DNA from 3 places in the Mesorhizobium japonicum MAFF 303099 genome. Region 1 is predicted to be linked to each of the others. Evidence: riboswitches for the same ligand, from Rfam matches in the RefSeq annotation. Region 1 holds a riboswitch; each other region holds the start of a gene.
The links. A riboswitch is a leader RNA that binds a small molecule or an ion and turns the genes downstream of it on or off. The one in region 1 is predicted to bind cobalamin.

Region 2: linked by a shared signal. The riboswitch ahead of MAFF_RS20905 (aromatic ring-hydroxylating oxygenase subunit alpha) and the one ahead of MAFF_RS06645 (DUF1636 family protein) in region 1 are both predicted to bind cobalamin.
Region 3: linked by a shared signal. The riboswitch ahead of bluB (5,6-dimethylbenzimidazole synthase) and the one ahead of MAFF_RS06645 (DUF1636 family protein) in region 1 are both predicted to bind cobalamin.

The regions. Positions count from the first base shown of each region.
Region 1 is NC_002678.2:1,141,198-1,151,660, reverse strand. Features, by position in the region: gene cobN (cobaltochelatase subunit CobN) at 1-808, opposite strand, end outside; gene cobW (cobalamin biosynthesis protein CobW) at 827-1,864, opposite strand; gene MAFF_RS06645 (DUF1636 family protein) at 1,867-2,295, opposite strand; cobalamin riboswitch at 2,335-2,539, opposite strand; gene MAFF_RS06640 (winged helix-turn-helix domain-containing protein) at 2,569-3,768, opposite strand; gene MAFF_RS06635 (NADH-quinone oxidoreductase subunit A) at 4,102-4,467, shown strand; gene MAFF_RS06630 (NuoB/complex I 20 kDa subunit family protein) at 4,458-5,039, shown strand; gene MAFF_RS06625 (NADH-quinone oxidoreductase subunit C) at 5,044-5,649, shown strand; gene MAFF_RS06620 (NADH-quinone oxidoreductase subunit D) at 5,659-6,849, shown strand; gene MAFF_RS06615 (NADH-quinone oxidoreductase subunit E) at 6,850-8,124, shown strand; gene nuoF (NADH-quinone oxidoreductase subunit NuoF) at 8,135-9,439, shown strand; gene MAFF_RS06605 (NADH-ubiquinone dehydrogenase) at 9,517-10,212, shown strand; gene nuoG (NADH-quinone oxidoreductase subunit NuoG) at 10,286-10,463, shown strand, end outside.
Region 2 is NC_002678.2:4,041,418-4,051,880, reverse strand. Features, by position in the region: gene MAFF_RS20945 (ABC transporter substrate-binding protein) at 1-698, shown strand, start outside; gene MAFF_RS20940 (carbohydrate ABC transporter permease) at 928-1,941, shown strand; gene MAFF_RS20935 (carbohydrate ABC transporter permease) at 1,943-3,097, shown strand; gene MAFF_RS20930 (alpha-glucosidase family protein) at 3,102-4,766, shown strand; gene MAFF_RS20925 (ABC transporter ATP-binding protein) at 4,796-5,908, shown strand; gene MAFF_RS20920 (DUF680 domain-containing protein) at 5,992-6,243, opposite strand; gene MAFF_RS20915 (DUF680 domain-containing protein) at 6,311-6,514, opposite strand; gene MAFF_RS20910 (DUF680 domain-containing protein) at 6,587-6,790, opposite strand; cobalamin riboswitch at 7,285-7,485, shown strand; gene MAFF_RS20905 (aromatic ring-hydroxylating oxygenase subunit alpha) at 7,600-8,847, shown strand; gene MAFF_RS20900 (hybrid-cluster NAD(P)-dependent oxidoreductase) at 8,868-9,965, shown strand; gene MAFF_RS20895 (alpha-ketoglutarate-dependent dioxygenase AlkB family protein) at 10,052-10,463, opposite strand, start outside.
Region 3 is NC_002678.2:6,164,541-6,175,003, forward strand. Features, by position in the region: gene aroC (chorismate synthase) at 1-540, shown strand, start outside; gene ribB (3,4-dihydroxy-2-butanone-4-phosphate synthase) at 617-1,717, shown strand; gene MAFF_RS30430 (GNAT family N-acetyltransferase) at 1,751-2,293, shown strand; gene MAFF_RS30435 (MFS transporter) at 2,330-3,553, opposite strand; gene MAFF_RS30440 (TetR/AcrR family transcriptional regulator) at 3,673-4,281, shown strand; gene MAFF_RS39485 (hypothetical protein) at 4,377-5,360, shown strand; partial or broken gene bluB (5,6-dimethylbenzimidazole synthase) at 5,447-6,106, opposite strand; cobalamin riboswitch at 6,155-6,334, opposite strand; gene MAFF_RS30450 (histone deacetylase family protein) at 6,456-7,382, shown strand; gene MAFF_RS30455 (exodeoxyribonuclease VII small subunit) at 7,386-7,637, shown strand; gene MAFF_RS30460 (DUF2277 domain-containing protein) at 7,737-8,003, shown strand; gene MAFF_RS30465 (pirin family protein) at 8,044-8,964, shown strand; gene dxs (1-deoxy-D-xylulose-5-phosphate synthase) at 9,066-10,463, shown strand, end outside.

The DNA.
Region 1 (10,463 bases):
GTTCAGCACCGGAGGCGAAGGCGGTGGCGGTGATGATGGCGGCGGGTCTGAGCGTGGCGAGGGCGGTTTCCGCGAAGGCCAGGGATGTCGGGTCTTTGAGGCTGGAGACGAAGATGGGGACAGGCGTCATGCCGCGCTGCCGCAGCGCGTCGAAAAGGACGTCGATGGGCGCGACGTCGGCGGCCAGCAGCATCGAGCGGTAGAAGAGAATGGGCGCGACCTTTCCCTCCCTCTCGAGGGGGAGGGGGACGACGCCGCGGCCTGGCTGGTAGTAGCCGGCCTTTGGCACCGCCACCGGCTCAACAACGGCCGCGTCCTGCCCAGCCAGCCTGGCCAGCCTCTGCACCAGCGCGCCCATATTGGCCGGGCCGCCCTCGCGGAAATAGCCGAGCAGCGCGTCCAATTCCTGGCGCGGCAGCGTCGAGGCTTCGATCAGGCGCAAATCCTCGTCGTGGCTCTCGCCCGGCAACAGCGCCAGCTGGATGCCGCGCTCTCGGGCGGTCGAGGCCAGCTGGTCGCAGCCATAGCGCCACCAGTCGTAGCCGCCGAGGATGCGCACCAGGATGATCTTGGCGCGGCGCGCGACGCTGTCGACCCAGAGGTCGACGGACATGGGATGGCGCAGGTCGCGGAGCGCCGCCAGCCGCATCGAGGGCAGGCGGCTGGCATCCGCTTTCCAGGCGGCCGCCAGTCCGGCGAGGTCGCTGTCGGTGAAGGACAAGGCCACGATATCCGCCGGCGTCTGCCGCAGATCGACCGGCTCGGCGAGGTCGTCGAGCGAGGCGGAGGTCGTGGTGAGGATATGCATCGCGGCCCGTGTCTGAAATCAGCCGGCGAGTATACGCTCGATTGCCGGGCGGTTCAGCCCCTTGAGGCCGATCACGACCAGGCGCGAACGGCGGTCGTCTTCGGCCGTCCAGGCACGGTCATAGTAATGATTGACGCGCGGGCCGACGGCCTGCAGCAAAAGCCGCATCGGCTTGCCGCCGACCTCGACGAAGCCTTTCACGCGCAGCACGTTTTCCTGTTCGGCGGCGGCGGCGACGCGTTGTGCCAGCTCGTCCGGATTGGCGATCGACGGGATGTCGACGATGAAGGTGTCGAAGTCGTCATGTTCGTGGTCGAAGGCGCCGTCATGATGGGATTTGCGGTTCTCGATATCGTCCTCGACCGCGAGACCGAGCCCGAGCAGCACCGAGGGGTCCACCTTGCCATGCGAGGTCGACACGATCTTCACGGCGCGGGCGGAGTGTTCGCCAATGATGGCGTTGGCGCGGGCCGAACCGGCGGCATCCATCAGGTCGCTCTTCGACAGGATGATCAGGTCAGCGCAGGCGATCTGGTCCTCGAACAGTTCCTCGACCGGGTCGTCATGGTCGAGGCTGTCATCACCGGCACGCTGCGCCTGCAGGGCGTCCATGTCGTTGGCGACGCGGCCTTCGGCCAGCGCTGGGCCATCGACCACGGCGATGACGCCGTCGACGGTCACGCGGCTCTTCACCGTTGGCCATTGAAAGGCCTGGACCAGCGGCTTGGGCAGGGCCAGGCCCGAGGTTTCGATCAGGATGTGGTCGACCTTCGGGTTGAGCGACAGGATCTGGTCGAGCGCCGGCACGAAATCGTCGGCCACGGTGCAGCAGATGCAGCCATTGGCCAGTTCGACGATGTTTTCCTCCGGGCAGGTGTCGATGCCGCAGCCCTTCAAGATCTCGCCGTCGATGCCGATGTCGCCGAACTCGTTGACGATGATGGCAATGCGCTTGCCGCCGGCGTTTTCCAGGAGATGGCGGACCAGCGTCGTCTTGCCGGCGCCGAGGAAGCCGGTGACGACAGTGCAGGGGACGCGGGTGACGGAAGCGCTCATGATCAATCCTTCAACAGGTCGAGGGGAGGAATGCGGGCCACGAGGCCGCGCTTGAGGGAATCGGGCCGGCCGCGCCACGGAATGAGGCCGTCCGTCGAAGTGGCGAAGAGTTTGGCGCCGGTGACGAGGTCGGTGCCGCTGGTCGCGGTCAGGTCGCCGAAGACGTAGCTCCAGCAGCCATCGCGCAGGATCGCGGCACTCAGGCGGCGCTTGCAATTGCCTAGGCACTCGACCGTGCGGATGCGGATGTTCTCATCCACTGCGGCCTGGCGCGTGTCTTCGGCCAAAAGTTCGCCGGCGCGGGGATGGGCATCCGAGCCGGTCTCGTCGCGGCACGAGGCGCAGACGATGACCGTGACGCCGGCCAAGGCTTCGCCGTCGGCGGACGCATTGTCCGCTGTGCCAGCCGAAAAACTGCCGTTCTGGTCCAAAAGCCGGGCTCCTTGCCCGGAAACCCGCCGGGCGATCGGATTCTTTTGTCGCAGACGGCAGGTCTCCTGGCTCGCGGGTCATCGCCTTGGGTGCCGCCTTCCCGGGAACGTCCCAGTGGCTTTCGGCCTTGGCTCTTCGCTTACAGTTGCGGGGACAGCCGCGGATTTGAGATCGAAATCCCGCACCGCATTCCCTCTTAGCCCCTGCCGTTGCGGGCAAGGGACCGTCTGGAGCGGATTTAGGCTCTTGGAGGCAGTGGTGTCAACGCGCGGCTACGACATGGCGATGTCGGCGAGCGCCGGACCCAGATCGCCGGCGGGCGTCACTTCGATGCGTTCAAGGCCAAGCCAGCCCTGCATCTGCTGCAGTTCCTCGAAGAGTTGCGCGGCGGTTTCAGGTGGCGCGCCGGGTTCGGCGTAGGCGGCGTGGACGCGCAGGACGCTGGCTGGCCGGTCTGCCTTGAGGTCGACACGCGCGACGATCCTATCGCCGAGGAGGAAGGGCAGGACGTAATAGCCGTATTGGCGCTTTTCGGCGGGCGTGTAGATCTCGATGCGGTAGTGGAAATCGAACAGCCGCTCCGAGCGCGAGCGCTCGAAGACGACCGGGTCGAACGGTGCCAGCAAGGCGCGGGCCCCGATTTTCCGGGGCAGGCGGGCGTCCTTATGGAGATAAGCCAGCTTGTCCCAGCCTTCGACACGCACTGGCACGAGCTCGCCCAACTCGACCAGTTCCTCCAGCCGGCCTTTCATGTCGGCCGGCGACAGCCGAAAATAGTCGCGCAAATCGCCTGATGTCGCCACGCCGTGGGCACGAGCCGAGATGCGCAGCAATTCGCGGTGCGCGTCCTCGGCCGCCGGCACCGGCAGATCGAGGATCGCCTGCGGCAGCACGCGCTCGGGCAAATCATAGAAGCGCTCGAAGCCGCGGCGGTGTGCCGTGGTGATGCGCCCGGCCCAGAACAGCCATTCGAAGGCATGCTTGGCATGGCTCCAGCCCCACCAGCCGCCCGAACCTTTCTGGCCTTCCAGCGCCGAAGCCGCGATCGGGCCGCGCGCGACGACCTCGCGGTAGATCTCTTCTATATAGGCGGCATGCTCGCGGCCCCATTTGGCCAGGCCCAGATACATCTCGTCGCCGTGCTCGGCGCGCTGCATGCGCCAACGCATCAGCGGGTAGGTCTCGACCGGCAGGAAGGACGCCTCGTGCGCCCAGTATTCGAAGACCATGCGCTTGCGCGTCACGGCGGCATTGTCGAGCAAGGCCAGGGGATAGGGGCCAAGGCGGGAATAAAGCGGCATATAATGCGCGCGCACCACCGCGCTGACGGAATCGATCTGCAGCAGGCCGGTGCGGGAGAGCACGCGGGCGAAGTGGCGGCGGTCGGGTGTGCCATTTGGGCGGGGATCGAGAAACCCCTGTGCGGCGAGCGCGATGCGCCGAGCCATCGCAAGCGAGATTTTTTCCTTCATGCAGGCATCACTCTGAGGTGCTTCGACTGTGGGTCTGACGGGTGATTCCGGTCCATGCTAGCAGGGTTTTGGCCGCAACCCTGTCAGGAGAGAAAAGTGGAGTAAAAATAGAAGGAAATCAAACAGGAGCGGATCGGACCAGTTTCTCCGGATATGCCGTCCAGGTCGGCGTTTTGAACAAGGTTTGACTTGCTTCGCTGGAAGTGCTGCGCTAACCCTCGCCGCGTTGCAGCATAGGCCCCTTAAAACGGTTCAGCGGTTAATCTGTCACGCTTCCGCAATAAGGTCCGGTGCTGTAATCAAAGTGGATTGGCGCCAACGGAAAGCCGCTGCATGAACGCACTTCTCAGTTCGTACCTGCCCATCGTCCTGTTCATCGGCGTGGCGCTGGTCGTCGGCCTGGCGCTGCTGGCCGCACCGTTCCTTGTGGCCTATCGCAATCCCGATCCCGAAAAGCTTTCCGCGTACGAGTGCGGTTTCAACTCGTTCGACGATGCCCGCATGAAATTCGACATCCGCTTCTACCTGGTGTCGATCCTGTTCATCATCTTCGATCTGGAAGTGGCCTTCCTGTTTCCCTGGGCCGTGTCCTTCTCGAAGATCGGCATGCTCGGCTTCTGGTCGATGATGGTGTTTTTGGCAGTGCTGACCATCGGCTTTGCCTATGAATGGAAAAAAGGAGCGCTGGAATGGGATTGAACGACAGTTCAGGCACCCTCGTCGCGCCGAAGCCGAAGGGCATCATCGATCCCAACACCGGCAGGCCGGTGGGGGAGGATGATCCCTTCTTCCTCGAAATCAACAATGAGCTCGCCGACAAGGGGTTCCTGGTCACCTCGACCGAGGCGCTGATCACCTGGGCGCGCAGCGGCTCGCTGATGTTCATGACCTTCGGTCTGGCATGCTGCGCCGTCGAGATGATCCACACCTCGATGCCGCGCTATGACTCGGAGCGCTTCGGTGTCGCGCCGCGCGCATCGCCGCGCCAGTCCGACATCATGATCGTCGCCGGCACGCTGACCAACAAGATGGCGCCGGCGCTGCGCAAGGTCTACGACCAGATGCCGGAGCCGCGCTACGTCATCTCGATGGGCTCCTGCGCCAATGGCGGCGGCTACTACCACTATTCCTACTCGGTGGTGCGCGGCTGCGACCGCATCGTGCCGGTCGACATCTATGTGCCCGGCTGCCCGCCGAGCGCCGAAGCTTTGCTCTACGGCATTCTTCTCCTGCAGAAGAAAATCCGCCGCACCGGCACGATCGAACGGTAAATCCATGGCCGCATCCCTTAGCGAACTGTCGACCTATCTCGGCGAAAGGCTGATTGGTCGCGTCAACGACGCTGATATCGCCTATGGCGAGCTCACCATGCATGTCGAGCCGCGCAACCTCATCGAAGTCGTGACCTTCCTGCGCGACGATCAGCGCTGCCAGTTCATCTCGATCATCGATGTCTGCGGTGCTGACTATCCGTCGCGGCCCAAGCGCTTCGACGTCGTCTATCACCTGCTTTCGCCGAAGCAGAATGTGCGCATCCGGCTCAAGGTGCAGGCCGACGAGGAGACGATGGTGCCGTCGATCACCGGTGTATTCCCGGGGGCCGACTGGTTCGAGCGCGAGACCTACGATCTCTATGGCGTGCTGTTCTCCGGCCATCCCGATCTGCGCCGCCTTTTGACCGACTACGGTTTCGAAGGCCATCCGCTGCGCAAGGATTTCCCGCTGACCGGTTTTGTCGAAGTGCGTTACGACGACGAAGCCAAGCGCGTCATCTACGAGCCGGTCGAGCTCAAGCAGGAATTCCGCAATTTCGATTTTCTCTCGCCATGGGAAGGGACGGATTACGTTCTGCCTGGCGATGAAAAAGCCAAGACGAATTGAGGCGCCACAATGGCTGAGACCTCCGTCCGCAATTTCAACATCAACTTCGGCCCGCAACACCCTGCGGCGCACGGCGTTTTGCGCCTCGTTCTGGAGCTCGACGGCGAAGTCGTCGATCGCGTCGATCCACATATCGGGCTGCTGCATCGCGGCACCGAAAAGCTGATCGAGGCAAAAACCTATCTGCAGGCTGTGCCTTATCTCGATCGGCTCGACTATTGCGCGCCGATGAACCAGGAGCATGCCTTCGCGCTCGCCGCCGAGCGCCTGCTTGGCATCGAAGTGCCGAAACGCGGCCAGTTGATCCGCGTGCTCTATTGCGAGATCGGCCGCATCATGTCGCACATCCTCAATGTGACGACGCAAGCCATGGACGTCGGAGCGCTGACGCCGCCGCTGTGGGGTTTCGTCGAGCGCGAAAAGCTGATGGTGTTTTATGAGCGCGCCTCCGGCTCGCGCATGCATGCAGCCTATTTCCGCCCCGGCGGCGTCCATCAGGATCTGCCGCGCCAGCTGGTCGAGGACATCGGCAAGTGGATCGACCCGTTCCTGAAGTCGATCGACGACCTCGATCGTCTGCTGACCGGCAATCGCATCTTCAAGCAGCGCAATGTCGATATCGGCATTGTTTCGCTGGCCGATGCCTGGGCCTGGGGCTTTTCGGGCGTCATGGTGCGTGGTTCTGGCGCGGCCTGGGACCTGCGCAAGTCGCAGCCCTATGAGTGCTATTCGGAAATGGATTTCGACATTCCGATCGGCAAGAACGGCGACTGCTACGACCGCTATCTCGTGCGCATGGAAGAAATGCGCCAGTCGGCCAGGATCATGCGCCAGTGCGTCGACCTGCTGCTTGGCAAGGAAAGCACCGGTCCGGTGTCGAACCTCGACGGCAAGGTGGTGCCGCCCAAGCGCGCGGCGATGAAGCGTTCGATGGAAGCGCTGATCCACCACTTCAAGCTTTACACCGAGGGTTATCGCGTGCCGGCCGGCGAGGTCTACGCGGCCGTCGAGGCGCCGAAGGGCGAGTTCGGCGTCTATCTGGTCTCCGACGGCACCAATAAGCCCTACCGCTGCAAGCTGCGCGCGCCCGGTTTCGCGCATCTGCAAGCCATGGATTTCCTGTGCCGCGGCCACCTGCTGGCCGACGTCACCGCCGTCCTCGGCTCCCTCGACATCGTGTTTGGTGAGGTCGATCGCTAAATGTCAGTCCGCCGTCTCGCAGAAGCCAGCGTCCAGCCAGTATCCTTCGCCTTCAACCGGGCGAACGCGGCAGCGGCGAAGCAATGGATCAAGAAGTACCCGAAGGGCCGCGAGCAGTCGGCGATCATTCCGCTGCTGATGCTGGCGCAGGAACAGGAAGGCTGGGTCACCAAGGCAGCGATCGAGACGATTTCGGACATGCTCGGCATGCCGCGCATCCGTGGGCTCGAGGTCGCGACCTTCTACACGCAGTACCAGCTCAATCCCGTCGGCACCCGCGCGCACATCCAGGTCTGCGGCACCACGCCCTGCATGCTGCGCGGCTCGGAAGCACTGATGGATGTCTGCCGCTCGAAAATCCATCACGACCAGTTCCACACCAATGACAAGGGCACCTTGTCGTGGGAAGAGGTCGAGTGTCTTGGCGCCTGCGTCAACGCGCCGATGGTGATGATTTTCAAGGACACGTTCGAGGATTTGACACCGGAGCGGCTGGCTGAAATCATCGACCTCTATGATGCGGGCAAGGGCGCCTCGGTGGCGCCGGGACCGCAGAATGGCCGCACCGGCTCGGAGCCGGCTTCCGGCCTGACGACGCTGAAAAGCGAAAAGGCGATCCTCAAGTCGACCCGCGATCGGGAGGCCAGGGAGGCCGCAAAGGCCGCCAAGGCGGCACCCGACGCGATCATCGCCGCGCCCGTTCCGACACCTGCTCCTGTCGCACCGTCCAATGCCAGCAAGCCGAAGACCGACGCGCCTGAAACCAGCCCGGCCTTGAAGACACCGTCAAAGACCAAGGTGGCGCCGGCGGCTGAGAAGGCGGCTAGCGTTTCGGCGCCGCTGCATTCGGCCGCCAATGCCAACAAGGCAGCGCCGGAAGTCGAGAAGGTCTCCAAACAGCGCAATGGGCCGAAGGCCAATGCCGAGCCGGCTGCTGCCTTCAAGGCGCTGGAAGCCAAGGCGCCGGCGGCAAAGCCGGCAAAAACGTCGCTGGAGGACAAGAACCGTCCGGCCGGTATCGATAGGCCGGCCGCGGTCGACGATCTCAAGCTGATCTCCGGCGTCGGCCCGAAGATCGAGGGCGTCCTGCATACGCTGGGCATCTTCACCTTCGCGCAGGTCGCTTCCTGGAAGAAGGCCGAGCGCGACTGGGTCGACGGCTATCTCTCCTTCCACGGCCGCATCGAGCGCGACGACTGGGTCAAGCAGGCCAAGGCGCTCGCCAAGGGCGGCGTCGCCGAATACATCCGCGTCTTCGGCAAGAAGCCGGTCTGAGGGACGAAAAATGCTTCAGGATAAAGACCGCATCTTCACCAACATCTACGGCCTCTTCGACAAGTCGCTGGCCGGCGCCATGGCTCGCGGCGCCTGGGACAACACGCCCGGCATCGTCGCCAAGGGGCGCGAGTGGATCGTCAACGAGATGAAGGCGTCCGGCCTGCGCGGCCGTGGCGGCGCAGGCTTCCCGACGGGCCTCAAATGGTCGTTCATGCCCAAGCAGAGCGACGGCCGGCCAAGCTACCTCGTCATCAATGCCGACGAATCCGAGCCTGGCACCTGCAAGGACCGCGACATCCTGCGCAACGACCCGCACACGCTGGTCGAGGGCGCGCTGCTCGCCGGCTTCGCCATGGGCGCGATTGCCGCCTACATCTATGTGCGCGGCGAATTCATCCGCGAGCGCGAGGCGCTGCAGCGTGCCATCGACGAGGCCTATGAGGCCAAGCTGATCGGCAAGGGCAACACGTCAGGCTACGATTTCGACGTCTACATGCATCACGGCGCCGGCGCCTATATCTGCGGCGAGGAGACGGCGCTGCTCGAAAGCCTGGAAGGCAAGAAGGGCCAGCCCAGGCTGAAGCCGCCATTCCCGGCCAATGTCGGCCTCTATGGCTGCCCGACCACCGTCAACAATGTCGAGTCGATCGCAGTGGCGCCAACCATCCTGCGCCGGGGCGCGGCCTGGTTCTCGTCCTTCGGCCGGCCCAACAATGTCGGCACCAAGCTGTTCTGCGTCTCCGGCCACGTCAACAATCCGTGCACCGTCGAAGAGGCGATGTCGATCCCGTTCCGCGAGCTGATCGAGACGCATTGCGGCGGCATTCGCGGCGGCTGGGACAATCTGCTGGCGGTCATTCCCGGCGGTGCCTCGGTGCCGCTGGTGCCGGCCGAGCAGATCATCGACACGCCGATGGATTTCGACGCGCTGCGCGACCTCAAATCCGGCCTCGGCACCGCGGCCGTCATCGTCATGGACAAGTCGACCGATGTCGTGAAGGCGATCGCGCGGCTGTCCTACTTCTACAAGCATGAGAGCTGCGGCCAGTGCACGCCGTGCCGCGAAGGCACCGGATGGATGTGGCGGGTGATGGAACGGCTGGTGCGCGGCGAGGCGCAGAAGCGCGAGATCGACATGCTGCTCGACGTCACCAAGCAGGTCGAGGGCCACACGATCTGCGCGCTGGGCGATGCGGCGGCATGGCCGATCCAGGGCCTGATGCGGCATTTCCGCGGCGAGGTGGAGCGGCGCATCGACGAGTTTTCGCGCAACGCGCATCGGGCCGAACCGGTGATGGTGGCGGCGGAATAAAGGAATTGTGAGTGCGGGTGAAAGCCCGAAGCGAAAATAACGGGGCGGGCGAACGAAGAAACGACCGGGAGAATTCTATGGCGCCGTATTCGACACCCTATCCATTGATGCCCAATTTGGACCAGATCGAAAAGATGAACCAGGACCTGACCAGGATGATGCCGAAGGAGATGGCCAGCGCCATCAACCTTTTCGTGCACCCTGTCGCGGGCGCGGCGGCGATGTCGGCGCTCGGCATCGGGTTCGCTAATCACGCCTTCGGCGTCTGGCTGGGGGCACTCACAGGAGCCGCCGAGGCATCACAGCGCCTGATGCAGCCGCTGATCGAGGATTTCGAGGCTCGCGTCGAACAATTCGAGGACGCGAACTCGTCGTCCATCAAGGCGCGGGCGACGGCCAAGACCATGATTGCCGAGGCGCAGTCCTTCGCGCAGGAGGTCACCGATATCGCCGCCAAGGAAGCCGCCACCACGGCACCGGCGGTGAATGCGGCTCCGGCAGCCGGCGAGGCCGCCGATGTGCTGCTGCCCGAGGATTTCAGGCAGCCCAAGGCTATGGACAAGCCGGCGAAACCGTCCGACCTCAAGGCGATTTCGGGCATCGGCCCGAAGCTGGAAAAGGTGCTGAACGGGCTTGGCATCTGGACCTATGCCCAGATCGCCGCCTGGTCGCCGCAGGAGATCGCCTGGGTCGACGATTATCTGTCGTTCAACGGCCGCATCGGCCGTGACGACTGGACTGCCCAGGCGGCTGTGCTGGCCGCGAAGAAGTGAATGAAATGCCGGGTGCCGCGTCTGTCGCGCCCGGGAAATGAGATTGCGGGAAATCCGCAGGGGTTTGAAGCGAATGGCAAAGCTCAAGGTCGACGGGAAAGAGATCACTGTACCCGACCACTACACGCTGCTGCAGGCGGCGGAAGACGCGGGCGCGGAAGTGCCGCGCTTCTGCTTCCATGAGCGGCTGTCGATCGCCGGCAATTGCCGCATGTGCCTGATCGAGGTGAAGGGCGGGCCGCCCAAGCCGC
Region 2 (10,463 bases), 2.9 Mb from region 1:
GGCCGGCGACCGATTGGGTCGAGGACCTGATGCTGCGGACCCAGCCTCCGGAAGTGTACGACAAGTGGGTGAAGAACGAGATCCCGTTCAACGATCCGGCAGTGGTCAACGCCATCGACATCTTCGGCAAGATCGCGACCGACGACAAGATGGTCGACGGTGGCGCCAAGGCGGTCGCGGCGACCGATTTCCGCGACAGCCCGAAGGGTCTCTTCTCGGTGCCGCCGAAATGTTATCTGCACAAGCAGGCGTCGTTCATCCCGACCTTCTTCCCGCAAGGCACCAAGGTTGGCCAGGACGCGGACTTCTTCTATTTCCCGCCCTATGCCTCCAAGCCTGAACTCGGCACGCCCGTGCTTGGCGCCGGAACGCTGGCCATGATCACCAAGGATTCGAAGGCGGCCCGCGCGTTCATCGAATTCCTGAAGATGCCCCTGGCGCATGAAATCTGGATGGCCCAGGGCGGTTTCGTGACGCCGTTCAAGTCGGTGAACAAGGAGGCCTATGCCAGCGACGCGCTGCGCAAACAGGGCGAAATCCTGGCTAATGCCTCGACGTTCCGCTTCGACGGGTCCGACCTGATGCCGGGCAAGATCGGTGCCGGTGCGTTCTGGACCGGCATGATCGACCTGGTCGGCGGCAAGTCCGCGCAGGATGTTGCCACCGACATTCAGAAGAGCTGGGACGCCATCAAGTAGGCAGTGGCCGAATCCGGGGACGAGCACAGTCCTCGCACGGGGTCCGGGCCTTATCGGCCCGGATCCCACAGCAGCCCGCGCCGCAGCCTTTCGTCATGAGCGCATCGACATGAAGCGCAATCCGCATGCGAGACATTCTCCGCAGCCGATTTGCGCTCCAAACAACTGAATCGGCGCCTGGTCCCGGGGTCATGTCAGCCTCGCCGGATCATGCGCAGGGGAGGAATGCATGGCGTCTCAGATTTTCTCGGCCATTTTCGTCATCATTATCGGCGTCGGCGGCTGCGTCGCCTATTTCTGGGGCGCCAACAAACTGGTCGACGTGATATTCCCGTCACGCGGCGTCGCCGGCGCCGCGGCCATCGACAATCTTCGCCGGCAAGGCCTGGTCCGGCCCTGGCTGTTCGTCGGACCGGCGATGATCATCCTGACCATCTATCTCATCTACCCCGTGGTCGAGACGCTGCGGCTGTCCTTCCTCGATCGCGGCGGCGTCAACTTCGTCGGTCTGGCCAACTACCAATGGGCCTTCGGCGACCGTGAGTTCCGCAACTCGATCCTCAACAACGTGTTGTGGCTGGCTGTCGTGCCCGCCGCCTGCACCTTCCTTGGCCTGATCATCGCCGTGCTCACCGACAAGATCTGGTGGGGCACGATCGCCAAAAGCCTGATCTTCCTGCCGCTGGCCATCTCCTTCGTCGGCGCCAGCGTGATCTGGAAATTCATCTACGAGTATCGCGGCGACGGCCAGACGCAGATCGGCATTCTCAACGCCATCATCCAGCATTTCGGCGGTCAGCCGCAGGTCTGGATATCGCTGCCGTTCTGGAACAATTTCTTCCTGATGATCATCCTGATCTGGATCCAGACCGGCTTTGCCATGGTCATCCTGTCCTCGGCGCTGCGCGGCATTCCGGAAGAGACCCTGGAAGCCGCCGTGATCGACGGCGCCAACTCGTTCCAGATCTTCTGGAAGATCATGGTGCCGCAGATCTGGGGCACCATCGCCGTGGTCTGGACCACAATCACCATCCTGGTGCTGAAAGTGTTCGACATCGTGCTGACCATGACCAACGGCCAGTGGAACAGCCAGGTGCTGGCCAATCTGATGTTCGACTGGATGTTCCGCGGCGGCGGCGATTTCGGCCGCGGCGCCACAATCGCCATCATCATCATGATCGCGGTCATTCCGATCATGGTCTGGAACATCCGCCAGGCCAACAAAGAGACGGGAGGGCACTGAAATGGCCGTAGCGACCGGAAATTCCTTCGCCAGCCGCTTCGGCGTCCACATCGCGGTGCTGGTCTTCGTTGCCATCTGGACCATCCCGACGCTCGGCATCCTCGTCTCCTCGCTGCGCGTCAAGGACCAAATCATCGCCTCGGGCTGGTGGAATTCCTTTTCCAGCTCCACCCAGACCGAAGCCGGCCGCTTGCCTGCCGCCTCGACGCAAGTTCAAAAGGACGGCAAGTTCGTCCTTGAGGGCAACATCTTTGGCGACGGCGCCAAGCGCAACATCAGCGCCTTCGGCGTCAAGTCGGCGGCGCCGACGCAATATCCCGCCGGCACGACGGCCGATCTTGGGGACGGCGTGACCTTGCTGCTCAATGCCGATGGCAGTTTCGTCATGGCCTCGCCCAAGGCGTTCGAGGGCGATCGCGGCCAGCGCGTCTACTATGCCTCGTCGGCGCCGCCGAAATTCACCACCGAAAACTACAAGACCGTGCTGTTCTCCGAAGGCATCGGGCGCTCCTTCATGAATTCGTTGACGGTGACAATACCGGCGACCGTCATCCCGATCCTGATCGCTGCCTTTGCCGCCTACGCACTGGCCTGGATGCGTTTTCCCGGCCGCGCGCTCCTGATCGCAGTCATCATCGGCCTCCTGGTGGTGCCGCTGCAGATGTCGCTGATCCCGTTGCTGAAGCTCTACAACGGCGTCGGCACGTTCTTCGGCGTACCATCGAAAACCTATCTCGGTATCTGGCTGGCGCATACCGGCTTCGGCCTGCCCTTTGCCATATACCTTCTGCGCAGTTACATCGCCGGCCTGCCGCGCGAAATCATGGAATCGGCGCGCATCGACGGCGCCAGCGATTTCGAGATCTTCGTCAAGATCGTGCTGCCGCTGTCCTTCCCGGTGCTGGCCTCCTTCGCCATCTTCCAATTCCTGTGGGTATGGAACGATCTCCTGGTGGCGATGGTTTTCCTTGGTACGGAAGCAGACCAGATCGTGCTGACGGCCAAGCTCAATGCGCTGCTTGGCTCACGCGGCGGCGATTGGGAGATCCTGACGACATCGGCCTTCGTGACGATCATCGTGCCGCTGATCGTGTTCTTCTCGCTGCAGCGCTATTTCGTCCGCGGACTGCTTGCCGGTTCGGTGAAAGGAGGCTGAGACCATGCAATCCGCTTTGAAAGCCAGTTCGAACCCCGACCTCGCCATCGATCGCGACTGGTGGCGAGGTGCTGTCATCTACCAGATCTACCCGCGCAGCTACCAGGATTCGAACGGCGACGGCATCGGCGACCTCAAGGGCATCATCGAACGGCTGCCCTACATCGCAGCGCTCGGTGCGGACGCCATCTGGATCTCGCCCTTCTTCAAATCGCCGATGAAGGATTTCGGCTACGACGTCTCGGACTATTGCGACGTCGACCCGATGTTCGGCACGCTGGCCGATTTCGACGCGCTGACGGCGGAGGCGCACCGGCTGGGTCTCAAGGTGATGATCGACGAAGTGCTGTCGCACACGGCCGACATCCATCCCTGGTTCAAGGAAAGCCGGTCGAGCCGCAGCAATCCCAAGGCCGACTGGTATGTCTGGGCGGACGCCCGGCCCGACGGCACCCCGCCCAACAACTGGCTGTCGATCTTCGGCGGGTCCGCCTGGCAGTGGGACACCAGCCGCCAGCAATATTACCTGCACAATTTCCTGGCCGAGCAGCCCGACCTCAACTTCCACAACCGCGAAGTCCAGGACGCGCTGCTCGACGTCACCCGCTTCTGGCTGGAACGCGGCGTCGACGGCTTCCGCCTCGACACGATCAATTTCTACTTTCACAGCCAGGGCCTGGAAAACAATCCGCCGCTGCCGCCGGAAGAACGCAACGACCAGACCGCGCCGGCGGTCAATCCCTACAACTACCAGGACCATCTCTACGACAAGAGCCGTCCGGAAAACCTCGGCTTCCTCGAACGCTTCCGCGCTTTGCTCGACGAATATCCGGCAACCGCCGCTGTCGGCGAGGTCGGCGATTCGCAGCGTGGGCTGGAAGTCGTGGCAGCCTACACTGCCGGCGGCAAGCGCGTGCATATGTGTTATTCCTTCGACTTCCTGGCGCCGGAAAAGATCAGCGCCGCCAAGGTGCGTTCGGTGCTGGAGGCCTTCGGCAAGGTCGCCAGCGACGGCTGGTCGTGCTGGGCGTTTTCCAATCATGACGTGATGCGTCCGGCCTCGCGCTGGGCCGCCGGCGAAGCCGACCCTGTCGCCTATCTCAAGGTCATCTCGGCCTTGCTGATGTCGCTGCGCGGCTCGGTCTGCATCTACCAGGGCGAGGAACTCGGGCTGGGCGAGGCCGAATTGCGCTTCGAGGATCTGCAGGATCCCTATGGCATCCGCTTCTGGCCGGAATTCAAGGGCCGCGACGGCTGCCGCACGCCCATGGTGTGGGATGGCGACGCCAAGAATGGCGGCTTCTCCCAGGCCAAGCCCTGGCTGCCGGTGCCGGCCAAGCATCTGGCGCAAGCGGTCAATGTCCAGCAGGGTGACCAGGCTTCACTGCTCGAGCACTATCGGCGCTTCCTCAGCTTCCGCCGCGCCCATCCGGCGCTGGCCAAGGGCGACATCACCTTCATCGAAAGCGAGGGCGACACCGTCGCCTTCACGCGCCGCGCCGGCAACGAGCAGGTTGTCTGCGTCTTCAACCTCGGCGCCAAGCCGGCCAAGGTTGACCTTGGCAGCCGATCCCTGCAACCTTTGCCGGGACACGGGTTTTCCGGGCAGGCGAGGCCCGGTTCGATCGAGCTTGGCGGTTACGGCGCCTGGTTCGGGCGCATCGACTGAATTTTTGAGAAATCACTGGGAGGAAACCAATGGCCGATGTCAATTTGAGGCAAGTGAAGAAGTCCTACGGCAATCTCAACATTCTCCACGGCATCGACCTCGATATCAAATCGGGCGAGTTCATCGTCTTCGTTGGTCCATCGGGCTGCGGCAAGTCGACCTTGCTGCGCTCGATCGCCGGGCTCGAGGAAATCACGTCGGGCGAACTCAAGATCGATGGCGAAGTGGTCAACGATGTGCCGCCGTCCAAGCGCGGCATCGCCATGGTGTTCCAGTCCTACGCGCTCTATCCGCATATGACGGTCTACGACAACATGGCGTTCTCGATGAAGATCGGCAAGGAAAACAAGGCCGAGATCGACCGCCGCGTGCGCCAGGCGGCGGAAATCCTGCAATTGACCAAATATCTCGACCGGCTGCCCAAGGCGATGTCGGGCGGCCAGCGCCAGCGTGTCGCCATCGGCCGCGCCATCGTGCGCAATCCGAAAGTGTTCCTGTTCGATGAGCCGCTGTCGAACCTTGACGCCGCACTGCGTGTCGCGACCCGCATCGAGATCGCCAAGCTCAAGGAATCGATGCCCAACACGACGATGATCTATGTCACCCACGACCAGGTCGAGGCGATGACGCTTGCCGACCGCATCGTGGTGCTGAAGGACGGCCATGTCGAACAGGTCGGCACGCCAATGGACCTTTACAAGAAGCCCGGCAATCTGTTCGTCGCCCAGTTCATCGGCTCGCCGGCCATGAACATCCTGCCGGCAACCATCGACAAGACCGGCAACCCGACCGTCGTCAACCATGTCGGCGGCCGCAAGGCGACGGTGCCGATCACGACGCCCGCCTCGGCCAAGGGCGCGGCGGTCAGTTTCGGCGTGCGGCCGGAAGATCTGATGATCGCCAGCGGCGCGGACTATCTGTTCGAGGGAGCGGTCGACTATATCGAGCAGCTCGGCGAGGTTCAGCTGGTCTATGTCGACATCGGCCGCGCCGACCTGCCGCTGGTGACCAAACTGCCGGGCAATGTCGAGGTCAAGCGCGGTTCGACATTGCGGCTGAGCGCCAATGCCGAAGACCTGCATATCTTCGATGCAGACGGACATTCCTTCGCGCTGCAAAGACCGGAAGCAAAAGCGGCCTGAGGCCGCCGGTCCTGCCGCGTCAGGGCGAAAAAAAGCGGCGGGCCAGGCCCGCCGCTCTTTTTTTGGAAAATCAGCTTCGGCTGTTAACGGCCGAAGAGGTTCCGATCGCTGCCCTGAGGGGCGGACTTCTGCACGTCGCCCGACGAATTGAGCAGCTTGTAGACAGGCGAGCCGTTCTCGCGGATCGAACCCGTACGCGAGTTGTCGATCGAAGTTACGGCGGGCGAAGTTACGGCAGGCTGGTTGGCGCCATTGGAGCCAAAATTGTCGCTGCCCGCAAAAGCGCTGCCGGAGATGGCCAGAACGCCGGCGGCGGCAAGGATGATCTTGTTCATGTTAGTCTCCTGAATTTCTGGATTCCACAGGAATGGCCGGCAGAACCGCCATTCCCGAGAAGCGGCATCACCTGCCGAAGAGGTTGCGATCGGCGCCCTGCTGAGCAGGCACCTGCGTGGCCGGAGCCGACTTGTCGACCGAAGCCGTGTAGGAAGTGTCGACCGTAGCGGCCGGCTGGTTGGCACCGTTGGAGCCAAAATTGTCGCTGCCAGCGAAGGCGCTGCCGGAAATGGCCAGGACCGCGGCGCCAGCAAGGATGATCTTTTTCATGTTGTTCTCCTGAATTTGTCAAAGTCGGCCAGAGCGGCGGGCGAAAAGCCCGCCATTGGCCTGGATCCGTTGTTAGTTGTTGCCGAAAAGGTTGCGATCAGCGCCCTGGGCAGGCGTCTGAGCAGCCGGTTCCGACTTCTTGGTCGAAGCGGTGTACGAGCTGTCGACGGCAGCAGTGGCTGCGGGAGCATTCGAACCATAATGATCGCTGCCAGTAGCGAAGGCGCTGCCGGAAATGGCCAGAAGGGCGGCGGCAGTGAGAACAATCTTTTTCATTTTTAGTACTCCAGTATTTTTTCCGTCCGTCTAGCGGCGTGTCTTGGGATTGAAATCGCGTCGTTCGGACCGCCCCGATGTGGGAAAGCCAGATCGCCGTTTCCAATCACGAAGTTGTTCCGTGTGGACCAAGAATCCACCACTTGAAATTGTGCCAAGGGCTTCCATGCCAAACATTTTTCTTATTGATATCAATTTGTTATGCAAAGCCAGCCGCAAGGTCACAGACTGTTTCGGAGGTCCAGCGTTCACACCCTCCTGCACGCACCGTCAACAGAAACGAACCGTTCGGTTCGATTTTAGAACCTGCTAATAGTCACTTTTCGAAACCGTTAGCCTTTTTTGCCCCCGTTCCGGGTCGATTTTGATAACCGGTACAGCTGTCGCGGAGACGATTTTCGTGACAGCTGTCCTTGACCCGATCATCGCGCATGCGTGTCGCGCCACATGGATGCGATGTCGCTTTCATGCCGATGTCGCAAACGCCGTCGTGATTAGATCATGTCATCTCAGGTGCCGCTTCGTGACGACGGGGCGGAGAATTGGGAAGCCGGTCAAAGTCCGGCGCTGCCCCCGCAACGGTGGTGGAGTTCAAGTCGCAACGGGAGACCACTGGGCAAAAGCCTGGGAAGGTGTCGCGACCGTCCGCAAGGACACTCCAGAGCCCGGAAACCAGCCCGAGATTTTTGAACTCGACTGATCGCGGTGGGCGGTCAAGAGGCGGATGGCGCTTGCCCGGCTATCGCCGGGCTACGTCTAATCCTTCCTCAATCACCACCAGTTCAGTCCTTGAAGTATGAGGACAGGACATGGATGCGCGCAACGATATGCTGAGGCTCTTGAATGGCCGCAGAGAGGGCTTCTCGCTCGAGCAGCCCTTCTATACCGATCCCGACTTCTTCAAGCTCGACATGGAGCTGATCTGGTATCGCGACTGGCTGTTCGTCGGCCATGATTGCGAACTGCCCAAGCCCGGCAGCTTCATCACCGTGCAGATCGGCGACTATCCGGTCGTGCTGGTGCGCGATCAGCAGGGCAGGATCAACGCATTCCACAATTCCTGCCGCCATCGCGGCAGCCGTGTCTGCAACACCGACAAGGGCACGGCCGCCAAGCTGGTCTGCCCCTACCACCAGTGGACCTATGAGCTGGATGGAAGGCTGTTGTTTGCCCGCCAGATGGCCGACGGTTTCGACAAGAGCCAGTTCGGCCTGAAGCCGGTCGCCTGCGAAAGCGTTGCCGGCTATATCTTCATCTGCCTGGCCAAGGAACCCGCCGACTTCGCCCCGATGCGGGCGATGATCGAACCTTATCTCAAGCCGCACCGGCTCAGCGAAGCAAAGATCGCCTTCGAGAGCACCATCGTCGAGAAGGGCAACTGGAAGCTCGTCTGGGAAAACAACCGCGAGTGCTACCATTGCGCCGGCAATCACCCTGAACTGTGCAAGACCTTCCCGGAAGCCCCGACGGTGACCGGCGTGCAAGGCGCCGACAGCGATCCGGAGATGCTGGCACACTGGGCCAAATGCGAGGCGGCCGGCCTGCCGAGCAAGTTCCGCATCGACCCGGCGGGGCAATACCGCGCCACCCGCGCGCCGCTGCTGCGCGACGCGGTCAGCTACACGATGACCGGCAAGCGGGCGGTGAAGAAGAACCTGTCCGACAGCGTCTCGGCCGACCGCATCGGCACGTTGATGCACTATCACTATCCGACGACCTGGAACCATATCCTCATCGATCATGCCGTCACCTTCCGCGTGCTGCCGATCAGCGCCACGGAAACCGCGGTGACGACCAAATGGCTGGTGCACAAGGATGCGGTCGAGGGCGTCGACTACGATCTTGCCGAACTCACCCATGTCTGGACCGAGACCAACGACCAGGATCGCCGCATCGTCGAGGAAAACGCCTTCGGCATTCTGTCGCCGGCCTATGAACCCGGTCCCTATTCGGAACTGCATGAGGGCGGCGTGATCCAGTTCGTCGACTGGTATGCCCGCTTCATCGGTCCGCGCCTTGCCGGAGATGGCCGGCCGGCGTTGCGCAGCGTTGCTTGAGAGGTTGAGGGATGAATGCGATGACGGATCTTGGCCTCTATCGCCATCTCGACCAGATGGCGCCCTGGAACGACAGGCTGCAGGTGCTGGAAGTGATCGGCGTCAGCGACGAGGCGCCTGACGTCAAGACCTTCACCTTCCGCTCCGACAACCAGACCTGGTTCCGCTACAAGCCGGGACAGTTCGTGACGCTGGAACTGCCGACGCCGGACGGGCCGCTGATGCGCACCTATACGCTGTCGTCGTCGCCGTCTCGGCCGTTCTCGATCGCGGTGACGGTGAAGGCGCAGGCCGGCAGCATCGGCACGCGCTGGATGTTCGATCACCTGGTGCCCGGTTCGCACGTCAAGGCCTATGGGCCGAGCGGCGACTTTTCGCTGCACAGCCATCCGGCGGCCAAATATCTGTTCATCTCGGCCGGCTCCGGCGTGACGCCGATGATGTCGATGCTGCGCTGGTTGAACGATTGCGCGCCATGGACCGATGTCGGCTTCGTCAACTGCGCGCGGCGCCCGGAAGAGATCATCTTCCGCAAGGAGCTCGAACTGCTCGGCGGCCATATGCCGGGCCTGTCGCTCGGATTCATGATCGAGGAGCGGTCGAGCCGCGAGGGCTGGTACGGCCATATGGGCCGCATCGACGCGATCCGGTTGCCGCTGCTGGCGCCCGATTTCCGCGAACGCGAGATCTTCTGCTGCGGGCCGGACCCTTTCATGCGCGCCGTGCGCGGCATGCTGGAAGCCGCCGGCTTCGACATGACGAAATACCACCAGGAGAGCTTTGCCGCACCCGCGGTGGAGGAAGTTCCGGCGCCGTTCGTGTCGCCCGGTGAAGACGGCGTGACCGTCCCCGTCGAAGCGACACCGATCCGCTTCGCGCTTTCGGTTGTCGATGCCGAATGCGTCGCCGGCCAGACCGTGCTGCAGACGGCGCGCGCCTCCGGGGTGCGGATCCCCGCGGCCTGCGAATTCGGCCTATGCGGGACCTGCAAGGTGAAGAAAGTCTCCGGCGCCGTCGAGATGAGCCACAATGGCGGCATCCTCGACCACGAGATCGATGACGGCTTCATCCTAGCCTGCTGCTCGAAGCCGCTTTCGGCTCTCGAAATCGAGGCGTAGCAGCGTCGGGCGGCCCCTGTACGGCGCGGCCTTGCCAAGCAATTGCGGCTGTTTCCAAGATCCTGGCGGCTCGGTAGGGACGCGCGTCAGGATCGGCTTGTAAGGCATTCTTCGTGCGGCTTCGTCACCCGACGCAGCGTCAGATTGATCCTGCCGCCGTTCTTGAGCAGCGCCGAGGTCGAGGGATAGATGCGGTCGACGCCGTGGAAGGCGAGACGGCCCTCGCCACCAAGCACGACGACATCGCCGCTCTTCAGCCTGAACGATTTCGTGGCGCCGTCGCGCGTCGTCTGGCCGACCCTGAACAGGCAATCGTCACCCAGCGAGACGGAGACGACAGGCGCCGAGAAGTCCGCCTCATCACGGTCCTGGTGCAGACCCATCTTCGCGTCGGCCGTGTAGAAATTGATCAGACAGGCCTCCGGCGGATTCGGATAACCCGACACCTGCCGCCAGAGATCGAGCAGGCTCTCCGGGATCGGCGGCCAAGGCTCTCCG
Region 3 (10,463 bases), 2.0 Mb from region 1:
GTTCCCGTTTTTACGCAGTATCTCGACGGTATCCGCAAGGCGGGATCTTCGGTCGGCGCTGTGATCGAGATCGTCGCCGATGGCGTTCCGCCAGGGCTCGGCGCGCCGATCTATGCCAAGCTCGACCAGGACATTGCGTCGGGCCTGATGTCGATCAACGCCGTCAAGGGCGTCGAGATCGGCAATGGTTTCGAGGCCGCCCGCATCACCGGTGAGCAGAATGCCGACGAAATGCGCATCGGCAATGACGGCAAACCGGTGTTCCTCTCCAACAATGCCGGCGGCATCCTCGGCGGCATCTCGACCGGTCAGGCGATCGTGGCCCGCTTCGCCGTCAAGCCGACCTCGTCGATCCTGACGCCGCGAAAGTCGATCGACAAGGACGGCAACGACGTCGAGGTGATGACCAAGGGCCGCCATGATCCCTGTGTCGGCATCCGCGCCGTGCCGATCGGCGAAGCGATGGTTGCCTGCGCGATTGCCGATCACTATCTGCGGCATAGGGGACAGACGGGGAAGGGAATAGGCAGTAGGGAATAGGCAGTAGGCCGCCCGAAACAGCCTTTTTCTTCCCTACTGCCTACTCCCTAATCCCTGCGAGCGAAGCGAGCATCCCATGCCTTACGACCAGAAGAAGATTGTCGAAGCCATCCGCGCTTTCGAACGCGGCGAGATCGTCGTCGTCATGGATGATGACGGGCGCGAGAATGAGGGCGACCTGATCGTCGCCGCCGTTCACTGCACGCCGGAAAAGATGGCCTTCATCGTGCGCAACACCTCCGGCATCGTCTGCACGCCGATGCCACGCGAGGAAGCCAAGCGGCTCAACCTGCAGCCGATGGTCGCCGACAATGATTCAGCCCACACCACCGCCTTTACCGTCAGCGTCGATTTCAAGCATGGCACGACGACAGGCATTTCGGCCGACGACCGCACGCTCACCGTGCGCAACCTCGCCAACGGCAATGTCGGCGCCTCCGATTTCGTCCGTCCGGGTCACATCTTTCCGCTGATCGCGCGCGAAGGCGGCGTCCTGATGCGTTCGGGCCATACCGAAGCGGCGGTCGATCTCTGCAAGCTCGCCGGCCTGCCGCCGATCGGCGTCATTTCCGAACTGGTCAATGATGACGGTACCGTCAAGCGCGGCCCCCAGGTGCAGGCTTTCGCCGAAGAGCATGGCCTGAAGCAGGTATCGGTCGCCGACCTCATCGCCTACCGCCAGCGCAAGGAAACGCTGGTCGAACGCGTCGCCTGCTCCGATATCGACACGCTTGGCGGCAAGGCGCAGGTCTTCACCTACACGCTGCCCTGGGACACGATGCATCACGTTGCCGTCGTCTTCGGCGACATCCGCGATGGCGAGGAGGTGCCGGTGCGGCTGCATTCCGAGGATGTGGTGACCGATGTCTTCGGCACCAGTCATCGCCTGGACGGCATCATGAAAGCGATGGGCGAGCGCAAGCGCGGCGTCATCGTCTATCTCAGAGAGGGCTCCGTCGGTGTCGCGCATCAGGAGCGCAAGCGCCCGCTGAGCGGCGACCGCGAGGATCATGAAGAGGCCCGCCGGCGCGAGAACGAATGGCGCGAGATCGGCCTCGGCGCGCAGATCCTGAAGGATCTCGGCATTTCCTCGATCAACCTGATCGCCTCGCGCGAGCGTCATTATGTCGGCCTCGAAGGGTTTGGCATCCACATCGCCAAGACCGAGATCCTCTGAGGGGTAACCGACCCCTTGCCGGGAGATGACGGCATGAACGCGTCATTGCCTCTGAGCCAGCGCAACGGACGGCTTTTGCTGCGCCGACCAACGAAGGCCGATCTGGATTTCCTGGTGGATCTCTTTTCGCGCCATGAACTTGTTGCCCATCGCCCCGATCCTGTTGCGGACACGCCTCAGCAGAGCGCCGCCAGGCTAGCCCGCGACATCGGCCATTGGGACAGGCACGGCTTTGGCCGCTGGGCGGTCGAGGTCGAAGGAAAGCCGGTCGGCTTCGGTGGCGTCACCGTATCGGCGGATTTTGACGGCCTGAACTTGTCCTGCCACCTTCATCCCCAGAGCTGGGGACATGGCTATGCCACCGAACTGGTCAGGGCGGCGCTGGATGCCGCGTTCGGCCCCCTGCATGCCGAGCGGGTCATCGGCCTCGTTCGGGTCGCCAACCCGGCATCACGTCGGGTGCTGGAGAAATGCGGCTTCGCCTTCGAGCAGGAGGTGATGTTGCACGGCGCGCCAACGATGCTTTTCGCGCTGCCACGACCGCACTGGATGCGTATTTCCGATCCTGCCGCATAGGGCGGAACACCCGGCCCGCAGCAGGAGCCGAGCGCGCTATTCCGCGGGAACGGCGGCTGCTTCGCATCCGTCCATGTCGCATTTGTGGGTGGCCAGGATGCGCTGGCCGAGCAGCACGGTGGCGAGCGCGATCGTGCCTGATGCCACCGAGACCCAGAACCCGTTCTGGGCGCCGAACGCATCCACCACGGCGCCCGCGGCGAAGGAGCCCAGCGCCATGCCGATGCCGATCCCGGTGGTCACCCAGGTGATGCCCTCGGTCAGCATCGCTTCGGGCACATGCCGTTCGATCAGGCCGAAGGCCGTAATGAAGGTTGGCGAGATCGCCACGCCGCTGATGAAGACAGTCAGCGCCAGAAGCGGCACGCTGCTGGCGGTGAGCGGCAGCAGCGTGCCGAGCGTGACGAGGGCGACCGCGATGGCAAGCTGGCGTTGCAGCGGTGCCTTCAGGTTGAGCGCGCCGACAATGATGCCGAGCACGAACGACCCCAGCGCGTAGACGCCGATGACGAGGCTGGCGGCGCCGGGCTGGCCGAGCTCTTTTGTGATGGCCACCGTGCTCACTTCCGTCGTCGCGAAGGTGGCGCCGATGAAGATCAGGGCAAAGGTGATGATCTGCACTGGCCGCAGGCGGATCGCCGAGCCGCTCGAGCCATGGTCCACCGGGCGCACTTGCGGCTCGGTCGATCTCTGCAGGATGAACGCGGTCGAGCCCAAGGCGAGGAACAGTGTGCTCGCCAGCATGCCTGCTTCCGGGAACAGGGCGGCGCTGAGGCCGACCGACAGCGATGCCCCGGCGATATAGACCAGTTCATCCGCCGCCGATTCGAAGGCGAAAGCGGTGTTCATCTCGGGCTGGCCCCGGAAAAGCTCGGTCCAGCGCGCGCGCACCATGGCAGGCATACTGGGCATGGCCGCCGCCAGCAGCGCCGACACGAACAGCGTCCAGACCGGCCAGTCCTGATTGGCGGCCGAAACCAGCGTGATGAAGGCGAGCACGGAGATGATTGTCGTGGGCACGACGATCCGCGTCTGGCCAAGGCGGTCGACCAGTCTTGATATCTGCGGCGCCAGGAATGCGTTGGCAAGCGCGAATGTCGCCGAGACAGCGCCCGCCAGCCAGTATTCGCCGCGCGTCTGCGACAGCATTGCCACGATGCCGATCGGCGCCATGGCGATCGGGAGGCGCGCCATGAAGCCGGCGGCTGCAAAGCCCTTGGCTCCAGGGGCGCGGAAAATTTCCGAATAGGGGTTCTGCATGGGGTTCCTCGACAAAGGACGGTTTGACAATTACATACGAAGCGTATGAGGATTAGATAGAGCATACGTCGCGTATGTCAATTGGCATACGAAGCGTATGTGAATAGGACCAGACGGAAATGCACAGACCCCGCAAGGAAATGATCGCCGAAACGCGCGCCAAGCTGATCGCCGCGGCCCGCCAGGCCTTTGGCACGATCGGATATGCCGAAGCGTCGATGGATGATTTCACGGCATCGGCCGGGCTGACGCGCGGCGCCCTCTATCACCATTTTGGCGACAAGAAAGGACTGCTGGAGGCGGTTATCGCCGAAATCGACGGCGAGATGGCGGCCCGGGTGAATGAGGTGGCGTCGAGAGCGCCGACCCGCTGGCAGCATTTCGTCGACGAATGCACGACCTATATTGAAATGGCGCTGGAGCCGGAAATCCAGCGCATCATATTCCGCGACGGTCCGGCCGTGCTGGGCGATCCGGCGCAATGGTCGAATGCCAATGCCTGCGTCGGCTCAATGACCGATCATCTGACCGCGCTGCAGCGGGAGGGGGTGGTCGTCCCGGGCGTCGACCCCGAGACCGCCGCACGGCTGATCAACGGGGCGAGCAGCCAGGCGGCGCAGCGGATCGCCAATTCGAACGACCCCGAAGCGACGTCGAAGATCGTGGTTGCAGCGTTCAAGCAACTGCTCGAGGGACTGCTCAGAAAACCAGCTTCGCAACAGAACTAAAACCCCCGTCGGGCGCTCCGCTAATCACAGCCCGCGATTGACAATCCCGGGGGTGAGCGCATCCTTCCCAGCCATCTCTGAGGGGAGATTCGGGCATGTGGGATTTCGATATCGGCAGGTCGGTGTCCATCATGATGCGGACCTGGCCTTTCATTGTCTTTCGCATGATCATCTATTTCGGCATCACGCTGGCCTATATCGTGGCGACCGGCACCGGTGCGTCGGTCGGCTATGGCGTCGGCCATATCTCCACCGATCCCGACGGGCCGATGTCCTTTGCCCTATGGGGCGGCGTGGTCGGCTTTGGCGTCGTCTCGATCGCCGTCTACTGGATCCGCGAATACATCCTCTACGTCGTCAAGGCGGGCCATATCGCCGTCATGGTCCATCTGATCGACGGCCGGGATGTTCCCGACGGCCAGAACCAGATCGCCTATGCCAGGCAGGTCGTGACCGAGCGTTTCGCCGAGGCCAACATCCTTTTCGTCGTTGACCAGTTGGTCAAGGGCGCCATCCGCGCCATCACCGGCCTGCTCGGCGGCATCGCCGCCTTCCTGCCCATTCCGGGCCTGAGCGGCCTCGTCTCCTTCATCAACACGGTGATCCGCCTGTCGCTCACCTATGTCGACGAGATCATCCTCGGCTACAACATCCGCATCAATTCGTCCTCGCCGTTCGAGACGGCCCGGCAAGGCGTCGTGCTCTACGCGCAGAACGGCAAGACCATGGTCAAGAACGCCGTCTGGCTGGCGGTCATCATGTGGGGCGTCTCATTCGTCATCTTCCTGCTGATGCTGGCCCCGGCCGCCGCTATTCTTTTCCTCATGCCAGGGCAACTCGCCGGCTGGGCTTTCGTGCTCGCCATCGTCTTTGCCTGGGCCTTCAAGGCCGCGTTCATCGAGCCCTTCGCCATCGCTTGCCTGATGCAGGTTTATTTCAAGACCATCGCCGGCCAAGTGCCTGATCCGGCCTGGGATATCAGGCTGGCCGAGGCGTCGTCGAAGTTCCGGGAGTTGAAGGACAAAGCGCTGGCCTCCTTCGGCGGCTCGCGCTGGGGCACGGCCGGCGCGACGCACTGATCGGCGGGATTCGCCTGCGCAGCAGCAACGGTGTTGAGGCGCGCCACCGCCGACTTGAGTGGCGCTTCACCTTGCCCGCAAAAAGTCTCGCTCATGATCAGTTCGGGCAGCGGCAGCCGCCGGCCCCAGCCATGTGTTTCCAGGTCCGGTTTGGGTGCGAACTCGGAAACCCGGCCGACGCAGAGATAGGCGATCGGCGTCACGTGCTCGGGAATGGCCAGCAGGCTTTTCAACGCTTGCGGCTCGATGATGCTGACCCAGCCGACGCCGACGCCTTCGGCGCGTGCGGCCAGCCAGAAATTCTGCACCGCGCAGACCGTGCTGTAGAGATCCATCTCCGGATTGTGCCAACGTCCCAGCGGCGAGTTTTTTGAGCGCTCGCGGTCGCAGGTGATGCAGATGTTGAGGGCGCTTTCGCAGATGCCTTCAAGCTTGAGCTTGCGGTAGAGCGCCCGTCTTTCCACATCGATTTCAGGCAATTCCTGTTCGCGCGCGGCCAGGAACAGGTCGCGCACCTCAGCCCGTCGTGCGGCGTTGCGAATGACGATGAAGTTCCATGGCTGCATGAAGCCGACCGACGGTGCATGGTGGGCGGCAAGCAGCAGCCGCGCCAGCACCGCGTCGTCGAGCGCGTCGGGCAGGAAATGGCTGCGCACGTCGCGCCGGGTGAACATGGCGCGGTAGACCGCGTCACGCGCCATCTGGTCAAATCCGTCACCGACAGGAGCGGTCATGTGTTCCGGCATCGCTCGTCCCCTTGCGATTGCAATCAATGTCGTCCGCCTGACCATGCGGATGACGATGCCTGCCAGGCCGGTCTTCTGGCTCGGGATCAACCCGCGTCCGGTGCCTTCCCGTCATCGACAGTGGCATTTACCGGCGCGGTCCCCCTTACAGCGTTGGGCACGCCACGGAGTTCAACCGTGTTCCCGATTCTCCCGCTTGCGGCGGGCACCAGGCAGTGGCGGCGACCTTACGCCGAAGCCGCGGCCGCGCCAATCCCCGCAGCGACGCCAATGGACGCAGGCGCGATTTTCCCCAGTCATCAGGCTGCAATGCATGGCCATCGCGGCGCCGGGGCACTAGATAGGGAGCATGACAACCCGTCTCTACACGCATCCGATCTTCCTCGAACACATCACACCGCCCGGTCACCCCGAGCGGCCGGACCGCTTGCGCGCCATCGAGCGCGTGCTCGACGACGAGGCCTTTGCCGCGCTCGATCGCGTCAAGGCGCCGGAGGGCGACGAGGCCACCATCCTCTACGCGCACCCCGCCGATTTCGTCGCCCGTGTGCGTGCCGCCATTCCCGAAGAGGGCATTGCCCGCATCGATGCCGACACCACCGCCAGCCCGAAGAGCTGGCAGGCGGTGATCGCCGCGATCGGCGCCGCCAACGCGGCCGTCGACGACGTCTTCGCAGGCCGCGCCGACAATGTCTTCGTTGCCGCGCGGCCGCCTGGCCACCATGCCGAGAAGACGACGGCCATGGGCTTCTGCTTCTTCAACACAGCGGCGATTGCCGCGCGCTATGCGCAGAACAAGCATGGCGCCGAGCGTGTCGCCGTCGTCGACTGGGATGTGCATCACGGCAACGGCACGCAGGATATTTTCTGGGACGATCCCTCGGTGCTCTATTGCTCGACGCACCAGATGCCGCTCTATCCGGGCACGGGCGCGAAGACCGAGACCGGCGCCGGCAACATCGTCAACGCGCCCTTGGCGCCGCAGACCGGCAGCGAGGTGTTTCGCGATGCCTTCCTGTCGCGGGTGCTGCCGTCGCTCGACAATTTCGCGCCCGACCTGATCATCATCTCGGCCGGGTTCGACGCGCATCACCGCGACCCGCTGGCCGAGATCAACCTGACCGAGGACGATTTCGACTGGGCGACCGGCCAGCTGATGCAGCGCGCCGCGCGCCACAGCGGCAACCGGCTCGTCAGCCTGCTCGAGGGCGGCTACGATCTGCAGGGACTGGCATTTTCGGTCGCCGCTCATGTCGGGCGACTGATGAAAGGATGAATGATGGCTGGTGAAACCAACGAAGACGTCAAGGCGATGAGCTTCGAACAGGCACTCGACGCGCTGGAGAAGATCGTCGATGATCTGGAGCGTGGCGACGTGCCGCTCGACCAGTCGATCCGCATCTACGAGCGCGGCGAGGCGCTGAAGGCGCATTGCGACCGGCTGCTGAAGGCCGCCGAGGACAAGGTCGAGAAGATCAGGCTGTCGCGCGACGGCAAGCCGGTCGGAACCGAGCCGCTGGACGCGGATTGAGGCACGGAACAGCCTTACCGGTTTTTGGACACGATCGTGGTTGAGGATTAAGCTCGTCCCGATTGAAACGGCTCCAGGACAAGAGGAGATACGGAAGCGATGTGCAGAAACATCAAGACCCTGTTCAATTTTGATCCGCCGGCAACCAATGACGAAGTCCGCGACGCGGCCCTTCAGTTCGTCCGCAAGCTGAGCGGAACGACACGGCCGTCGAAACAGAACCAGCATGCGTTTGACCACGCCGTCGAAGCCATTGCGGCATCGGCGCGAGAGCTTCTCGATTCGCTCGAAACCAACCAGCATCCACGCAATCGCGAAGAGGTGGCGGCCAAACTGCGGGCAAAGGCGGCGATCCGCTTTGCCTGATGCGGCCAGAGCGGTCATCGACCGCTGACGAGGAGAGTTCATGAGCTTCTTTCCCGGGAAAGACCCTGAAGCCGGCGACGCCTTTGCCAGCGACCAGATCGAGTTGATGGTCATCCCGAACGCCAAGGACATTGGCGGCTTCGAGGTGCGCCGCGCTCTGCCGACCGCCAAAAGGCGGCTGGTCGGGCCTTTCATCTTCTTCGACCGCATGGGCCCGGCGATCCTGCGCGCGGGCCAGGCGCTTGACGTCCGTCCGCATCCGCATATCGGGTTGTCGACGGTGACCTATTTGTTCGACGGCAAGATCCGGCATCGCGATTCACTCGGCACCGAAATGGTCATCCAGCCCGGTGACGTGAATTTGATGACCGCCGGCCGCGGCATCGTGCACTCCGAGCGCACGCCGGAGGAATTGCGCGGCGCGCCGATGTCGATCTCCGGCCTGCAGACATGGCTGGCATTGCCTGACAACAAGGAGGAAGTCGCGCCGGTGTTCGAGAACACCGCTGCCTTGCGGTTGCCCGAGATCGATGCCGAAGGCGTCCGCGGCCGCATCGTCATCGGGGATTTTCAAGGGTTGCGCTCCCCGGTACGGGCCGACACCGAGACGCTTTACGCCGACCTCAGACTGGCGCCTGGCGCCAGCGTGAAGATTGCCGCCGATGCGGAAGAGCGCGCCATCTACACGCTAGAAGGCGAGGTTGCGATTTCGGGCGACGTCTTCCCGGCTGAACGGCTGCTGGTGTTCCGGCCCGGTGATGAGATCATCATATCGTCGCAAACCGGTGCGCACTTCATGCTGTTCGGTGGCGCCTCGCTCGGCTCGCAGCGCTATATCTGGTGGAATTTCGTCTCCTCGTCCAAGGAGCGCATCGAACAGGCTAAGCAGGAATGGAAGACGGGCCGCTTCGATATCGTTCCTGGAGATGAGAAAGAGTTCATCCCGCTGCCGGAAAGCTGAGGAAGTCGGCGAGGGGACCTGATTGATCCGCGTCATCGACACGCATTTACTTTCGCCGGCCGGCGGCCTATCTCGCCGTTGAACAGAAAGCCTGAGCTCCCGTGAACGCAACGCCGCATACGCCGCTTCTCGACAAGGTCCGCATCCCGGCGGATCTGCGCGCGCTTGACGAGAGCGAGCTGCCGCAACTGGCGTCCGAGCTTCGCCTCGAACTGGTCGACGCGGTGTCCCGCACCGGCGGCCATCTCGGCGCCGGCCTCGGCGTGGTCGAACTGACGGTGGCGCTGCACTACGTCTTCAACACGCCGGACGACCGGCTGATCTGGGATGTCGGCCACCAGGCCTATCCGCACAAGATCCTGACCGGCCGCCGCGACCGCATCCGCACATTGCGCCAGGAGGGCGGCCTGTCCGGCTTCACCCGCCGCGCCGAGAGTGAATACGATCCCTTCGGCGCCGCCCATTCCTCGACGTCGATATCGGCTGGCCTCGGCATGGCCGCCGCTCGCGACCTCTCCGGCGGCCGCAACAATGTCATCGCCGTCATCGGCGACGGCGCCATGTCGGCCGGCATGGCCTATGAGGCGATGAACAATGCCGGTGCGCTCGATGCCCGGCTCATCGTCATCCTCAACGATAACGACATGTCGATCGCGCCGCCCACCGGCGCCATGAGCGCCTATCTGGCGCGCCTCGCCTCGGGCAAGGCCTATGCCGGCCTGCGCGATTTCGGCAAGAAGCTGACATCCTATCTCGGCAAGCGCGCCGATCGTGCGATCACAAGAGCGGTCGAGCATGCGCGCGGCTATGTCACCGGCGGCACGCTGTTCGAGGAGCTCGGTTTCTACCACATCGGCCCGATCGACGGCCACAATCTCGAGCATCTGATCCCGGTGCTGAAGAATGTCCGCGACAATGGCGAAGGCCCGGTGCTGATCCATGTCGTCACCCAGAAGGGCAAGGGCTATGCGCCGGCGGAGGCTGCGGCCGACAAATACCACGGCGTCAACAAATTCGACGTCATCACCGGCGCGCAGGCCAAGGCGCCGGCCAACGCACCGGCCTACACCAAGGTGTTCGCCGAAAGCCTGATTAGAGAAGCCCGCGAGGACGACCGGATCGTCGCCGTCACCGCCGCCATGCCGAGTGGGACGGGGCTGGATCTGTTCGGCGAAGTGTTCCCGTCACGGACCTTCGACGTCGGCATTGCCGAACAGCATGCGGTGACCTTTGCTGCCGGTCTCGCGACCGAAGGCTACAAGCCGTTTGCGGCAATCTATTCGACCTTCCTGCAGCGCGCCTATGACCAGGTCGTCCATGATGTCGCCATCCAGAAACTGCCGGTGCGTTTCCCGATCGACCGCGCCGGCTTCGTCGGTGCCGATGGCGCCACCCATTGCGGTGCTTTCGACACAACTTTCCTGGCAAGCCTGCCGGGCTTTGTCGTGATGGCGGCCGCCGACGAAGCGGAGTTGCGCCACATGGTGCGCACGGCGGCA